DNA from 3 places in the Paenibacillus sp. BAC0078 genome. Region 3 is predicted to be linked to each of the others. Evidence: riboswitches for the same ligand, from Rfam matches in the RefSeq annotation. Region 3 holds a riboswitch; each other region holds the start of a gene.

Region 1 (5,526 bases), on a different contig from region 3:
ATCTTTGGCGGCCTCAAGCTCGGCCTGCAGGTCAAGTGTCAACTTGCCGCTGCAGACGACCAGCCGTTTCACCTCGCCGGGATTCGCTCCGAGCAGCGGCTCCGGCAGTACGGGCTGGAAGCCGCCCGAGGCCAGCGCGGCGCCCGGGGAGGTGCTGCGCGGGTTGCGGATCAGGCTCTTCGGTGCCATGATCACGAGCGGCCGGGCATCTGCGCTGCCGCAAAGAGCCGCCTGGCGGCGCAGCAGGTGGAAATACTGTGCGGCAGAGCTCAGGTTCGCCACAGTCCAGTTCTCCTCGGCGGAGAGCTGCAAATACCGTTCCAGCCTAGCGCTGGAATGCTCCGGTCCCTGTCCTTCGTAGCCGTGCGGCAGCAGGATGGTCAGATTGCTGCGCTGTGTCCATTTGGCACGTCCGGCGGAAATGAACTGGTCGATAATCACCTGCGCGGCGTTGGCAAAATCACCGTACTGCGCTTCCCAGAGCACGAAGGTTTCCGGGGCGAACACGTTGTAGCCGTACTCGTAACCCAGCACTGATGCTTCCGACAGCGGGCTGTTGTACACGCCGAAGGAGGCCTTGGCATCGCTTAGCTGATGCAGCGGAGAGAACAGGGCGCCTGTGTCACTGTCATGCAGAACGAGATGGCGATGAGCGAAGGTGCCGCGCTGGGAATCCTGGCCGCTCAGACGAATCGGTGTGCCGTCTTTCAGGATACTGGCGAAAGCCAGGGCTTCCGCCAGCGCCCAGTCTACCCGTTCCCCGTCATTCAGCGCATCCTTGCGGCGCTGCAGAATCCGTTCCAGCTTCGGATAGACCTTGAAGCCGTCTGGTACTGTCAGCAGCTCGCGGTTTATCTGCTGCAGACTGCTGAGCGGAACCGCTGTGGTCTGCGGTTGAGGGGTATCCGTCAGCAGTTGCACGGAGGTTTTGGCCTCTCCGCTCTTGTGCTTGCCTTCCTTCATGTGATCGAAGGCTTGCTGCAGCACGTTCTCTGCTGCGCTGTTCATTTGCTTCACTTCGTCTGCTGTAACGATCTTCTCACGCTGCAGGCGCTCTGCATATATACGATAGACTGTAGGATGGTTGCGCACTTTGCCGTATACGAGCGGCTGTGTCGTTTCCGGATCATCCATCTCATTATGGCCATGACGGCGGTAGCCGATCAAGTCGATCAGGAAATCCTTCTTGAACTGATTGCGGTAAGCGCAGGCCAGCCGGACGGCAGCAATGCAGGCTTCGGGATCATCCGCATTGACATGGACAACCGGAATTTCGTAGCCTTTGGCAAGGTCGCTGGCATAATGGGTGGACCGGGAATCTTCACTTTCGGTCGTAAAGCCAATCCGGTTATTGACGATAATATGCACCGTGCCGCCGTTGGTGTATCCACTCAGCTTGCCGATATTCAACGTCTCTGCAACAATGCCTTCACCCGGAAAAGCGGCATCTCCGTGCATCAGTACAGCCATAGCCTTGTTGGTATCAAGACTTGGCAATCCCGCCGTATTCCGGTCCTCCTGGGCTGCGCGCGTAAAGCCTTCAACGACAGGGTTGACGAACTCCAGATGGCTTGGGTTGTTGGCCAGCGTGATCCGGGTGCGCACCGTCTCCCCTTCATGAACGGCGCGGTCGGCGCCCAGATGGTATTTGACATCTCCGGTCCAGCCATAGTTGATCCCCATGGAGCCCTCGGACGGGAACAGCTCCTTGTTCGGAGAATGGTGGAATTCCGAGAAAATAATCTCATAAGGCTTGCCCAGGATATGCGCCAGCACATTCAGCCGTCCACGGTGGGCCATGCCCATCAGGATATGCTCTGCACCATCATGCGCGGCAGCGCGGACAATCTCATCAAGCATCGGCACCAGAGCGTCATTGCCTTCCAGGCTGAAGCGCTTCTGGCCGACAAAGGTTTTGTGCAGGAAGGTTTCGAACTGCTCCACCTGAATCAGGCGGTTCAGCAGATCCTTGCGCTCGCTGCTCGTCAAGGGTGCGGGCGAGCTGGTGGACTCTGCCTGGCTGTTCAGCCAGCGCAGCTCCTGCTCTTCGTGCACATGCCCGAATTCATAGGCTATGGTCCGGGTATAGGCCTGGCGCATCCGGTGAACGGCATCCCAGGCGGTCTTGACATCATCCGGTGCATTCTCCCAGATCAGCGATGCGGGCAGCGCAGTCAGGTCTTCGCGGGTGAGGTCATAGGTTTCGTATTCGAGCCATTTCGCCATCGGATTGTTCCCCCGGACAAGCGGGTCAATATTAGCGGCCATATGGCCATATATACGGATATTGGCAATCAGCTTGGAAGCTCTTACGGCTTTTCTGAGCCACTCCGTATCTCCCGAAAGCGCAGGCTTCGGAGCCGGCAAAGCATCCGGGGTAAGCGGAGGAGGTCCGTAAACCGTAAAAAGCTCGCGGTAATGATGCTCTACTGAAGCGGGGTCCTTAACAAACTGTTCATATTTTTCCTGAATGTAGCCCAGATTGGGTCCGTGATATTTACTCCAAATGGTTTCGTTATAGGGCTCTTTGACTGCCATGAATGCATCCTCCCAACGGATGAACCCCACTTGTGGCACTAGGCGTCAGCGCCCGGTGGAGCTGCAATGTTTGCGGTTTCATTTCTCTCCTATTGTGCTACTTTCAAGCCGCGTAATCAATTCATACTTTCGTGCAATCCGTTCGCAAAACGGCATGATTCAGCCCATAAATGATGAAGAACGGATATCGTTTGCTATGATGCAATTCATGGTCAGTCCCGCAAGCTTTATTACCCGGACAAAGCCTTGCAAAAAAAGCTAATCTTTTGCACGACTTAGCAAAAAAAAATCCGAAAATCGACACACTTCTTATGTGAGATTCTGTATAATGTTATTGCGGGTAACGGTTACATTGGTTTCTAGCCAGATCCTTTCATGTAAAGGGTCCAGTAAAGGGTAAACCTGCTGAAAGGCAGGGGCACAAAGTCTCGGGTCTAATGTAGAAATACTACGACGGCCGGACTGCCTGGGGACGCAAATATTCTAGGAGGAGATATCTTGGAAAAGTCCAACCAGGGGAATAATGGGGAACTGCAGGCAGTTGATCTGGATTTAGAATGGGTGCATTTGCTGATGTCGGCCAGGAAGGCGGGCATCGGGGCGGAGGAAATCCGCCGGTTTTTCAGTGAGAAGGCATTGGGCGAGAAGGCATTGCAGGTCATGTAGGGCGTTTTCGATGCAGGGATATATACGGAAAAGGGCACAGCGGAATGCGCTGTGTCCTTTTCTGCAATTATGAGAAAGTATAAGTATCACACTATACTGTATCCTTATATTTCTCGAACTACCCATCCTTCTGCTCCAGCCGCCATTTTTGATAATCCAGAAACTCTTTGAATTCCCGTTTGCTTATGCCTGAGGCCATAGCTTCCTGAACGAGCCGGAACCATTCGCCGTCCAGGGGCGGCTCTTCCGTATCTGCGGGCTCGCCATAGAGGAGATTATGGATGGAAACCTGAAGCGCATCGGCGATTTTTTCAATGAATTGAATTGAGGGGTTGGATTGAATATTTCTTTCAACATTGCTTAAGTATGATTTCGCCACATCAGCCTTGTCAGCCAGCTCGGATAAGGACAAGCCTTTTTCCAGACGGAGTTGATGGATGCGGCTACCCATATTATCCGGCACGATTAAACGCCCCTCCGCATTTTTTGTTAACAGTATAACAAATTTTCGCATAACGGACAAAAATCAATGCTTCAGCAAAGCGGTGAGCAGGAAGAAAAACGGCATACCCCGCCCGGATGAGGGAGGATACGCCGTTTTTGCGCGAGATGAGGCTTATTTCAATTCACCGGGGCCTTGTTTGGCGTTGAATGTCCAGGTGAGGGACAATTTATCCCCCTGGAACACGTTCTGATCCTGACCGTTGTCGACAAATACGAAGGCTACCTTGAACACCTTGGATTGTCCGGCACTGATGCCGCCAGGGATTGCGCCTGTGCTGATCAAATCATAGTTTGACGTATTTTTCAAATCCTTGAGCGAAATCTCCCCGAGAACATAATTGGTAATATCGCCGCTGACATAGGTGTCTTTGAGGAGCTTCACTTTAAAATGATCCCCGAGATCCTGCGCACCGTTATTCGTTCCTGCATCGGTTACTGTGTATGCACTGGCGAGCTTCAGCTCTTTGATATCCAGTGTTCCGCTGTTCTGCAGTGTGAAGTTGCGCACCGCAATATCGCCTGGCTTGAGGTTGCTGAGATTAACGATCTCTGTTGGAATGGTGTTCAGGTCCAGCGTGCCGGCAGCAAAGGTTGCTGTGCTCTGCGCAGTGTCGCTGAAGTAAGCGAAGGTGCCTCCCCCGATCAAAGATAATCCCAAAGCCGCCGACGCAATACCGAAGCCCAGTGTTTTTTTAATACCCATAATGTGAATCCTCCTCGATTATTTTATGTGTGTGTGCTTATTTAAACTCGCCGGCCCCTTGGCTGGCTTCGAAGTTCCAGGTGAGCTTCAGCTTGTCGCCCTGGTAGTAGTTCTGCGGCTGGAAGGTTTCCTTGAAGGCGAATTGCACAGTCAGCTTATCCTCGGTGCCTGCTTTAATTCCTGATTTCTCACCGCCCAGGATAGTGCCGAGTATCTTTCTGGCGACTAGATCGGGGGTTTCGCTCTCCAGATCGGCGAGTGAGATCACCAGGATTTCCGGCTGTCTTTTGTCGTTGTTATTCAGGAAGGTAACGATAATATCATCCTTGAGATTGTGGTTTCCGTTGTTGTTGTTCGTATCCGTCACTACGGAGGTGGTCTTCAGCAATACCTTGGGAATATCCAGCGAGCCGTCATTTTTCAGCTTGAAATCTCTGGTGATCAAATCTCCCGGCTTCAGATTGCTGAGATCAACGATGACAGCGGGATCAGAAGTCAGGCTCAGTGTTCCGTTGTTAAAAGAAGCTGAACTTGTTGCAGTGTCGCTAAAGTAAGCGAAGGTTCCCCCGCCGACCAGGGTCAGGCCAAGCGCTGCCGAGACAACGCCGAGGCCCAGTGTTTTTTTGATGTTCATTTGTTCATCCCTCTCTCAAAGTTCTTTTTTGTAATAGGCAGAAACGTTATCTATTGTGCTCCGCGTTTCGTAAACGGGAGAGGACAACCTGTCATTGCAGCGCTTTGGGCAAAGTTTCTGAACCTGCGGAACCAGCGGGCCCGGCGTTTTTCTTTTCCAGTGCGGCAACAGCCTTCCAGGAGGTGAAAAGCGCGTAGAGGAGCAGCAGCAATCCCGGTATGATCATCAGCATCACGCTGCCTGCCTTGGAGACCGCGAAGTTCATCGCGTATCCCACATAAGGAACGGTTACTCCGGTGTATTGCCCGACGACATTGGTCGAACTTACGGTTGCTGAATCCGCAGCGTCGTTATTATCGCCTTTGGTAGTATAAGTAGCTTCGCCTGTGGCGCTGTTAACAGTGGCATCCACAATGCGGTGGGTGATCAGGAGGTTCTCCTGATTAATGAACGTTATGACGTCTCCCTTCTGGAAACGGGC
Region 2 (5,526 bases), on a different contig from region 3:
TGAAATCAATCTTCTTGTCATTACGGGTCAGCACCGCAGGCCCTGCCAGGCCCGCGTTGTTGAAATACTGTCCGGTTAAGCCGTTTTTTAAGATCGGAGGTGTATTGATTGGTGTGCTGACGGGTTTGCCTTGGGTTTCGATATAGTCGGCTCTGGACACGGTGCGTGTATTGCTCATGAAGCTTTTAATAGTCTGCAGATTATTGTTTTCGGTCAGCATTTTCCCCCATGTCATCATATATACCCATTTGCTCTGGGTTTGAGACAATGTAACAGGGTCTGGAAGCTCCCCGCTCTCGCCGATGCCGATGGGTTTGCCGTTCGCCAGCGTAAGCAAGCTTTCATAATAAGACTGCTTGAAATCATTGTTATAAATATCCGCTGCCAGCACGTCAACCTTACCCGCCCCGGGATAGTAGGGTTCATAGGAGTCTGCCCATTCATTGGGCGCATTCGGGTTCCATACCCACAGCAGGTTGTTCAGCTTATGCTTGTTCACCAAACGGTCGTAGGCTATATTCCAAAGCTCGGCGAAATTATCCTTCTGCCCCCACCAGAACCAGTTCCCGTTCATTTCATGGTAAGGCCGCCATAGAACCGGAACTCCGGCATCGCGCAACTCCCCCAGGTAGAAGGCAACTTCATCAAGCTCAGCTATCAGACTCTTGTACTGCGGGGTTCCCGGCGTAACATATGCGTCAAACTTCTCCTGGCTCAGGTTCATACGCACATTGGCCCACTCGGGTGAGGTTCCGGGGAGACTCTGGTGGAAGGTCATCGCCACGATGCCGCCGCCTTTATACCATCTAATCGCACTGTCTACAACAGCCTGGCGCTGCCGGGCAATGGTTCCAGCAGGCTGGTTGTTAACGGCCCCAAACTCATAGCCATGGAGTACCGCATACTCCCCGCTGATGTTTTTAAGCGCGTTACTATACTCATCAGGACTCTCCAGATAATCATGCTGGCCGGAAACGATGCCTTTGCCGCTAAGCTTGGCGAGATAATCCAGAAGACTTACGGCTTCCTTGGAAGCCGCAGAATTAACAGGTGCGATGGCCTCTGCGGAAACCAGCTCATTCCCGGATACAGGGAGACTTCGGGCCTCTGTCCAAGGCACTAAAGAAAGACTAAGGATAACAATAATAATCGTAAATAACCGGTACTTGCGAAAAGTGTTCAATGTAATCTCCTTTCTCCAGCCGCATCTGCCATGAAAGCTCTCCTGGTGCAGGCGATACTTCCTGCGGCAAATGCCGGCTATAGCTTAGTAGCCCTGCTGGTGAGCAGGGCCACTAAGAGTGGGCTTTATAGGATTTAATATTGTAACGACTTAACCAGTATCGGCGTTCGGTGATGAATTAAGCAGTAATTCACTTAGGAAGCGGAAGGAAGAAAAAGTGCGTTCGCCGGGACCGTCCCTTTAACCTGACTCGGACTTTCCCACATCAGCCGTGCTTTTGCATCCCCTTGATTCTCGTAATACTCCACTTTGAGTTCATATAGCTGCCCGGCTTGCAGGCTTATGCTTCCTGTACGTTCGGTTCCGCTCTGCTTCGTCCAACTGTCAATCACAAGGGTTCCATTGACCCAAACGCGTACACCATCATCTGTTGTCGTGTAAAAAGAATAAGTCTCACTGTACAGCGGCTTGATCTTCCCGCTCCAGCGAACAGAGAAGAAATCATTGCTGATTGCAGCGTCCGGCGAGCCCAGACGCCAGTTGAAATCAAGCACCGCATCGTTGCGCACCAATGCCGGAGTACCCGACAGCTGCATATTATTGAAGTATTCCGCCTGCAGTCCGTTCGCAGCCGGAGCTGGCGCACTGAGGACGGGCGGCGTTGGGGTTGGCGCTGCTGTCGGAGCCGGTACTGTAGTTGGTGCTGGCGCTGCTGTTGGTGTCGATACTGGTGTTGCTGTTGCTGTCGGTACTGGTGTTGGCGTTGCTGTTGGTACTGGTGTTGATATTACCGTTGGTGTCGATACTGGTGTTGGTACTGCTGTCGTTGCCGGTACTGGTGCTGCCGGTGCCTCCGCACCCATCTCCGATGAAGATGTGCTTTCACTGGCAGCCGGCGTATTTACAAACAAGGCACTGGCCGGAACCGTTACCTTCGCCTGGCTTGGGCTTTGCCACATCAGGCGGATATTGGCATCGCCCGCGTTCTCGTAATATTCAACCTTGATATCGTATAGTTGACCCGCCTTTAAGGCGATGCTTCCGGTCCGTTCGGTTCCGCTCTGCTTCATCCAACTGTCGATTACGGGTGTGCCGTCAATATAGACACGGATACCATCATCCGAGGTGGTATAGAATTGATAAGTCTCACTGTAAGAAGGCTTGATCTTGCCGGTCCAGCGGATGGAGAAGGCATCCACACCGAGCGCCGGGTCAGGTGCAGCCTGACGCCAGTTAAAGTTGACCGCAGCATCGTTGCGTACCAGGACAGGCGTACCTGAAAGTGTCATGTTCTTGAAGTACTCACCCTGAAGACCATTCAAGACTGGCGTTGGCGCTTGTGCCGCATCATCGCTGTACGGCGTTGGCGTCGGCGTCGGCGTTGCTGCTGTTGGCCTCGGTGTTGCCGTTGGCGTCGGCTTTGCCGTAGGTGCTGGCGTTGCCGTTGGTGTCGGCGTCGGCGTTGCTGTAGGTGTCGGTGTCGGTGCTGGCGACAGTGTCAGTCCCGCTTTGTACTTGTCACGGGTCAATGTATATTTGTCATTCATGAAGCTTTTAATTGTATCGGTACTGTTGTTCTCGTAGAGCATTTTGCCCCAGCTCATCATGTATACCCAGTTTTTCTGGGATAGCTGCAGCTTTGCCGTGCTTGGCATTTGACCATTTTCACCGATGGCAATAGGTTTGCCGTTAGCAAGGCTCAGCAGGCTGTCATGATAAATATTCATAAAATCATTGTCATATATGTCTGCCGCAAGAACGTCTACCTTGTCAGCGCCCGGATAAGTCAGGGCATACGGATCGGCCCAACCATTCGGGGCATTCGGGTTCCATACCCACAGCAGGTTGTTTAATTTATGAACGCCCACAAAGCGGTCATACATAATATTCCACAATTTAGGGAAGTTGTTTTTCTTACCCCACCAGAACCAGTTACCGTTCATTTCATGATAAGGTCTCCAGAGTACTGGAACCCCTGCATCCCGCAAGCTTTTGAGCGAGACCGCTACTTTGTCCAGATCGGCGATCAGGCTGTTGTATTGAGTGGTTCCCGGTGTTACATACTTATCGAAGTCCGCTTGGCTCAAAGTCTTCTGGACGTTGGCCCATTGATACGAAGTGCCGGGCAATTGCTCATGGAAGGTCATAGCGACGATTCCGCCATTTTTATACCAGTTGATCGCGCTGTTCACTACATTCCGGCGCTGCGTGGCTGCAGTGCTCTCCGATTGGCCGCTGATCACGCCCAGCTCATAGCCGTGAAGGGCAGCGTATTGTCCGCTTGTTCCTTTAAGCTTGTTACTGAATTCATCGGGACTCTCCAGGTAGTCATGCTGTCCGGTGATGATGCCTTTTCCTGTAATGGAATAGAGATCGCTAAGCAGCTTGACCGCCCCCGGGGAGGCGTCGGGATTGACCGGAGCTGAAGGACTTGCGGCAGCCTTCGCGGATAAAGGCGCAATCCCTAATGCAGTCATAAACAGGGCAATGGACAAAACAGCACTCAAAAAACGAAAATTACGGTAAGTTGTCATCATTCTTCTTCCTTTCGGTAGCCAGGCTGCCACTCTTTCGAAGGCCCTATAGCTTTGCGTCCCTACCTTTCGATAGGTTTGCCTTTATCGTTTTGAAGGAATAATCCCTCTTACCGTAAGTATCGTCGCGAATAGTTTATAGTTTAGAGTAAAAATGAAATTTTCTTAATAAATGGTTCTTAATACCTGTTTTGGATTTGTAACAATTGGGTAAATAGATTAATTCGCCTATGAAATGAACTGATGCAGGGCGATATCTTCCCAGTCCAGAGTAATGCGAATATTGTCCTCCTCCACCAGCTCCGAGCCGGTCTGGACTTCAATAAACTCCACATCCGTCAGAGCCAGAATCGCATGTTTGGTGCCTTCCGGTATGCGGACTACGTCCCCTGCTTTCACATTATGCTTCTGCTCATTCAGCACAATGCTTGCCTCACCGCTGACGATGGTCCAGATTTCACTGCGCTTGTGGTGGAGCTGATAGCTGATATTTTTACCCTTGGATATGAAAATCCGCTTGGTCAGCACCTCATTGCCCTCATCATATTTCACGTAATCAATGACCTTGTAGTGGCCCCAGCGGCGTTCCTCATACATCGGTCTTTGTTCAAAAGATTTCAGCACTTCCTTAATGCGCGGGCTTTCCGCTTTATGGGTTACCAGGATGCCATCCGGGCTGGCAGCGACAATCAGGTCCTTGGCTCCAATTACAGTAATTGGAATATCAAGCTCATTGATCAGGCTGGTTCCTTCGGAATCGGCGGTCACAAAACCTTTGCCCACATGGTTGCTGCTCATTTCTTCGGTCAGTGTATTCCAGGTGCCCAGGTCCTTCCAGAATCCGGCGTAGGGCTGTACAACAATATTCTCTTCCTTCTCTACCACTTCGTAATCAAAGCTGATGGAAGCCAGCAATTTATACTGCTTCTGCAACTCCTCATAGTTCAGAGGCAACCCTTTCCGCTGCAAAATATCAAGCAGATATCCGAGCCGGAAGGCGAATACGCCGCAGTTCCACAGTGCGCCGCGGCTGATCAGCTCCTCAGCCAGTACACGGTCTGGCTTCTCCTGGAAGTGGCTCACCTGCATATAACCGCTTGCCCCCGCCTGATCGCCGGTAGGAATGATATAGCCGTATTTCTCTGAAGCAAGCTCAGGGACAACGCCCATCAGCGCCAGATTCGCGCCGCTCTCCTGCATGGTGGCCTCAAGCTGGATTACTGTATCAAAAAATGAAGTCTCCACATACGGATCAACCGGAAGAATAGCCACAGTCTCACTTGGAGACACCCCGCTCATCGAATACAGATAAGCAGCCGTCAGGGCGATGGCCGGAAAGGTGTCGCGGCGTTCAGGCTCCACAATGATTGGTACCTCTGCGCCGAGCTGGCTCTGAATCATCTCCACCTGGCTGCGGCCGGTAGCCAGGTAGGAGGATTCCGCCATTCCTGTCTCCTGCAGTTGTCTCCATACACGCTGTACCATAGATTCCGGTTCACCGGCCGGGCTTTCCAGTACCTTCAGAAATTGCTTCGAACGTGAATCGTTGGACAAAGGCCAGAGCCGTTTACCAGAACCGCCTGATAGAAGTACCAGTTTCATGAGTGAACCCTCCCATTTATATGTTGTCGCGAAAATATTGGATTGTTATTGTGGGCTTCGATGTGTGAAGAAGCTTAAAACCGGGCTGTTGCGGGAGTCACTGCAAGGAATGTTTGGACTTTCGGCCGGCTGTTGTCTCCAGATTTCCTGATTTAAACCGCTGATAGCGGTAGAAATCCGGAGACAGCATATGCTTCCGAAGCGAGC
Region 3 (5,526 bases):
AGCCAATCACCTGATTCCTGGAGCAATCCTTTGGATGTCAATGAGGATGTCGGCAATGTGTTTATCTGGAAAAGCCAGCCTTTGAACGTCGCGGCCAGATACGTGAAGCTGACCGTTACCTCTCCGGGTTTTACTTTGAATGAAATGGCCTTTTACGAGCAGGGAGGAGGCAAAACACCGCTTCCGGTAGCCAGCGTCACGCCGGATGCTTCGGCAGTTGCCAAGAGAGGCGCACCGTCCAACCTGTTTGACGAGCAGGCGCTCATTCCGGAAAACTCCGGTTTCATGAACAGCACCTATTTTGATGAAATTTACCATGCGCGGACAGCCTATGAATACACACATGGCATTGTTCCGTATGAGAATACCCATCCTCCGCTCGGCAAGCTGCTGATCGCTGTAGGGATGGAGCTGTTCGGCGTCAATCCGTTCGGCTGGCGGATTATCGGTACTTTGTTTGGTATCGCCATGCTGCCGCTGATCTACATTATGGCCTTGCGGCTGTTCAAAAAGACCACCTACGCCGCGCTTGCCGCCGGATTGTTCGCACTGGATTTCATGCATTTTACCCAGACGCGTATTTCTACAATTGATGTCTACGGCGTATTCTTCATCATGCTGATGTTCTATTTCATGCAGCGCTACTACACGATGAATTTCTACCGTGTTCCGCTGCGCAAGACCTTGGTGCCGCTGTTCTGGTCCGGTCTGTTCTTTGGCATCGGGGTTGCCTCCAAATGGATTGTAATCTACGGAGGTGCGGGACTTGCGATTATGCTGGCGTTTACGCTGTTTGAGCGCTACAAGGAATATAAAGCTGCGGGGCGTGTGCTTGCCGAAGGCAAAGTAGGTGACCAGGAGCTTAAGGACGCCTGCCGCAATGCAAAACAGCGCTTCTGGAAGAACACCATTGTCACACTGCTCAGTTGTGTGCTGTTCTTTGTCATTATTCCGGTAGTCATTTACAGCTTGTCCTTTATCCCTGTGCTGTCTGTCTCGGCGGAGGGCTATACCATAAAAGGGCTGATTCAGGCGCAAAAGAACATGTACAATTATCACAGCCAGCTTGTTGCCACACATCCGTTTGCTTCATCATGGTGGGAATGGCCATTTATGAAACGTCCGGTATGGTTCTTCAGCGGGGGCGAAGGCCTGCCGCAAGGACAGGTGAGCAGTATCGTTACTATGGGGAATCCGCTGATTTGGTGGACAGGAATCTTCGCCTTGCTGGCCTCGCTCTGGTTGACAGTGAAACGTAAAGACAAGAGCCTGTACATGATATGGATCGGCTTCCTCTCCCAGTATGTGCCTTGGATGCTGGTACCGCGCGAGACATTCCTTTACCATTATTTCGCAATGGTGCCGTTCATGATTCTGGCAATCGTCTATATCTTGAAGCTGTTTGACAGTAAGTACCCCCAGGCAAAAACATGGCGGTATGCATATGTCGCTGTTGCGGCGCTGCTCTTTGTAATGTTTTACCCTGTATTGTCAGGTATGCAGGTCAGCGAAGACTACGTGAAGGTGATGCTGCGCTGGTTCCCTTCTTGGGTATTCTAGCCGGCGATTCAGGCAGCACAAGCTCACAAAAAAATTAGGAGGAACGACAGTGAAAGCCAGATACAGTGTAATTGTCCCCATGTTCAATGAGGAGGAAGTCATTCAGCATACGTACGAGCGTCTCAAGAAGGTAATGGACGAATGCGGCGATTCCTACGAACTGGTCTTCGTCAATGACGGGAGCCGGGACCGGACAGTCGAGATTATGCATGAGGTCAGCAGCCGTGACGAGCATGTCAAGCTGATCGACTTCTCGCGTAACTTCGGGCATCAGGTAGCGATAACGGCGGGGATGGACTATGCTGAAGGCGATGCGGTTGTGGTGATTGATGCGGATCTGCAGGATCCGCCTGAGGTCATTTTGCAGATGATCACGAAGTGGAAAGAGGGCTACGAGGTAGTCTACGCCAAGCGGCTCAAACGCCACGGAGAGACTTTTTTCAAAAAAGCAACCGCCAAGATGTTCTACCGTCTGCTCAGCAGCATGACCAGTGTGGATATTCCCACGGATACAGGGGATTTCCGCTTGATCGACCGCAAAGTGTGTGATGTAATGCGTGGCTTGAAGGAGAAGAACCGTTATGTCAGAGGTTTGGTGAGCTGGGTAGGCTTCCGGCAGACGATGGTGGAATATGTGCGTGAGGAGCGTTTTGCAGGTGAAACCAAGTACCCTTTGAAGAAAATGATCCGGTTTGCGCTGGACGGCATCACCTCCTTTTCGCATAAGCCACTCAAAATTGCGTCATACGTCGGCTTTTTTCTATCGTTCTCCAGCTTTCTTTATTTGTTTTTTGTTTTGTTCCAGAAGGTGTTCACCTCTTGGACCGTCCCCGGCTGGGCCTCTATTGTGGGCGTGAATTTGCTGTTTAACGGTATTGTCTTGATGCTCCTTGGTGTGATTGGGGAATACATCGGGCGGATTTATGATGAATCGAAGGACAGACCGCTGTATATCGTGCGTGAGACCAGGGGCTACAATACAGAGGCTGACATAGAGAGCCTGGACAAGCGGAAGGAAAAGGATTATGTCAGATAAAAAGCTGAACGCGGGATTCATCCAGTTTTTAAAATTCAATGCAGTAGGCTTGCTGAACACACTGATTGATTTTGCGGTATTTACACTGCTGCATTCCCTTGGAATGATGAACACGCCGGCGCAGATTATTTCGTATAGTGCAGGTACAGCCAACAGCTTTTTTTGGAATAAAAAAGTGACCTTCCGTGATCAGGACAGGGGAAGCAAGGATAGCTTTGACCGGATGCAGCTTGTGAGGTTTATCGTGCTTAACCTGGCTGTGCTGGGGATCTCGGTGCTGCTGATGCATTTGCTGACGGACCGTTTTGGCGTACAGGTGCTGATTGCCAAAGTGCTGGTCACCTTCGTGACCGTAATTATCAATTTTTTTGGAAGCCGCAAATGGGTATTCTGAGGTTATCATAACTAACGGAGGTGATTTTCATGCGTAAGTTCTCTTTTTTGCTTATCCTTGCGGGGATTCTTATCATGCTGTATCCAAAAGCGAACGAGTGGTACAACGATTGGGAGCAGCAGAAGCTGCTGGAAGAAGCCGAACAGGCCTATAGTGAAGTTACGCCCGCTCCGCCGTCAGGATCAGACCTGAGCAAGCCGTATGCGGCAGTTACCAAGCTGCTGTCAGAGGAATCATCTGCGAATGAACAGGCAGAAGCAACTGAATCGCCAGCTCCGGACATTCAGGTAGGCGGCAAGATCATCGGAATTATCCAAATTAACAAAATCGACCTGAAGCTGCCTATCCTTGAAGGGGCAACCAAAGCCAATATGAAGCATGCCGCCGCCCATATGAAGGAGACAGCACCGATTGGTGAGGTCGGCAATGCCGCAATTGCAGCCCACAGATCAAGAACAACAGGGAGACTCTTCAACAGATTGAACGAAGTCGAAATTGGCGACACCATTTCCGTTACAACAAGCAGGCAGGATTTCAAATACGTTGTTTATGATATCTCTATCGTGGAGCCTACAGATATTTCGGTGCTAAATGGGCATAACGATGACAAAATACTTACCCTGATTACATGTGATCCATTGGTCAATCCAACCCACCGGCTGATCGTGCATGCTAAGCTAGTTATATAAAAATTCAACTAAAAATAGTGTGAATCTAGTGATTTGGGTCTTGAATATAGAGATAGATATGGTACTATGTAACTATAAAAGCTAAACACGATAACGGCAAACCTATCGAAAGATAGGGACGCAAAGCTAAAGGGCCTTCCCGCTATGGATGGCAGCCAGCTACCGAATGAAGAGGCTTTTTTTGTTTGTTCTTAAGCTAAATCTAGTAACTTCTAGTAGAAGTAAGAACAGATAGAACTTATACGATAACGGCAAACCTATCGAAAGGTAGGGACGCAAAGCTAAAGGGTCTTCCCGTTAAGGATGGCAGCCAGCTACCGAAAGGAGTTTTATCCATGAAGAAATTCTTTTTTACATTATTAACATTGTTTGTAGTTGCTACTTCCGTTCAAGCGGGATCTGTTGAAGCCGCAAGCACGGACACCGGCTGGTTGAATACAGCTCAATTGGATCAGGGTGTTATCTCGGTATCCTATGCCGTCCCTAAGGACAAGCGTGTCAAGCTTATGATCACCAAAGACAACAACAGCTACACTTACAACCTCTATGCCTCCAGACAAACCGAAACGTTCCCGCTGCAGCAAGGCAATGGTTCTTATAAAGTATCTGTACTTGAGAACACCACCGGTAACAAATACAAAGTGATTTCTTCCGAAACCGTAGATCTCAGTCTGAGCAATGCAAATGCCGTATATCTGGGCTCCGTACAGAACGTGAAATGGAGTTCTTCCGATACAACAGTTCTGAAGGCTAAGCAACTAACGCAAGGTCTGACAACTGACGAAGCAAAGGTAAAAGCGATATACAACTATATTGTGTCTAACGTAAAATACGACTACACCTTGGCCTCCAATGTTTCAACGGACTACATCCCTAACAATGACAATACACTCCTCACCAAAAAGGGGATCTGCTACGACTACGCTTCATTGTTTGCTACCATGCTTCGCAGTGAAGGCATTCCAACTAAGCTGGTTATGGGGAACTCAAGCTACGTTACTACCTATCATGCTTGGAACGAAGTCTTCCTTAATGGCAAATGGGTAATTATTGATACGACTGTAGATGCAGGATTGGCGAAGAACAGCCAGACAACAGGATTGATCAAAGATGCAAGCAAATATACTGCAGCTAAGTTCTATTAAGAACAAGCAGTTGTTTTCATAATCTAGCCTAATTCATAGATAACCCGCTTAAATATTAAGTGGGTTATTTTTCTTTGTTTATAGGGGTTGCTTTTTCATAGGGTTATGAGGTATTATGATTAAGCGTTGTTAGAGCGCGGCAAAAGTTAATAAGAAATAGCTGAATAAGTTGTTTCGAAAAAAACTGTTGCGTTTCTGAAATCAATGTGATATATTATAAGAGTTGCTGCTGACGTGAACACCGTCGTGGGCAACGAGCTTGATCTTTGAAAACTGAACAACGAGTGAGTATCGGAAATCACTTCGGTGATTCCAAAATGAGAATTTTAATTCTCGTCAGATGTTTCAAAATGAGCGAATCGCTCTTTCTATACTGCATTCTCTTCATCCACTCAAGTTTGAGTTGGACCCAAGAGAATGCAGGCGACGCTTGCTTCGCAAGCGTCCTTATTGGAGAGTTTGATCCTGGCTCAGGACGAACGCTGGCGGCGTGCCTAATACATGCAAGTCGAGCGGAGCTTATCCTTCGGGGTAAGCTTAGCGGCGGACGGGTGAGTAACACGTAGGCAACCTACCCTGTAGACTGGGATAACTACCGGAAACGGTAGCTAATACCGGATAATTCCTTTCTTCTCCTGAAGGAAGGATGAAAGGCGGAGCAATCTGCTACTAGAGGATGGGCCTGCGGCGCATTAGCTAGTT

The links. A riboswitch is a leader RNA that binds a small molecule or an ion and turns the genes downstream of it on or off. The one in region 3 is predicted to bind cyclic di-GMP.
Region 1: linked by a shared signal. The riboswitch ahead of ACX1DY_RS18015 (anti-repressor SinI family protein) and the one ahead of ACX1DY_RS28690 (transglutaminase-like domain-containing protein) in region 3 are both predicted to bind cyclic di-GMP.
Region 2: linked by a shared signal. The riboswitch ahead of ACX1DY_RS21025 (PA14 domain-containing protein) and the one ahead of ACX1DY_RS28690 (transglutaminase-like domain-containing protein) in region 3 are both predicted to bind cyclic di-GMP.

Annotation. Positions count from the first base shown of each region.
Region 1 is NZ_JBTLRW010000009.1:116,944-122,469, forward strand. Features, by position in the region: gene ACX1DY_RS18010 (2-oxoglutarate dehydrogenase E1 component) at 1-2,538, opposite strand, end outside; cyclic di-GMP riboswitch class I at 2,924-3,008, shown strand; gene ACX1DY_RS18015 (anti-repressor SinI family protein) at 3,037-3,204, shown strand; gene ACX1DY_RS18020 (helix-turn-helix domain-containing protein) at 3,323-3,655, opposite strand; gene ACX1DY_RS18025 (TasA family protein) at 3,821-4,411, opposite strand; gene ACX1DY_RS18030 (TasA family protein) at 4,449-5,045, opposite strand; gene sipW (signal peptidase I SipW) at 5,137-5,526, opposite strand, start outside.
Region 2 is NZ_JBTLRW010000012.1:66,323-71,848, forward strand. Features, by position in the region: gene ACX1DY_RS21020 (glycosyl hydrolase) at 1-1,183, opposite strand, end outside; gene ACX1DY_RS21025 (PA14 domain-containing protein) at 1,378-3,717, opposite strand; cyclic di-GMP riboswitch class I at 3,731-3,810, opposite strand; gene ACX1DY_RS21030 (sugar phosphate nucleotidyltransferase) at 3,946-5,319, opposite strand.
Region 3 is NZ_JBTLRW010000026.1:67,742-73,267, forward strand. Features, by position in the region: gene ACX1DY_RS28670 (phospholipid carrier-dependent glycosyltransferase) at 1-1,560, shown strand, start outside; gene ACX1DY_RS28675 (glycosyltransferase family 2 protein) at 1,610-2,596, shown strand; gene ACX1DY_RS28680 (GtrA family protein) at 2,586-2,990, shown strand; gene ACX1DY_RS28685 (class D sortase) at 3,020-3,679, shown strand; cyclic di-GMP riboswitch class I at 3,765-3,846, shown strand; cyclic di-GMP riboswitch class I at 3,920-4,001, shown strand; gene ACX1DY_RS28690 (transglutaminase-like domain-containing protein) at 4,015-4,824, shown strand; partial or broken rRNA gene ACX1DY_RS28695 (16S ribosomal RNA) at 5,272-5,526, shown strand, end outside.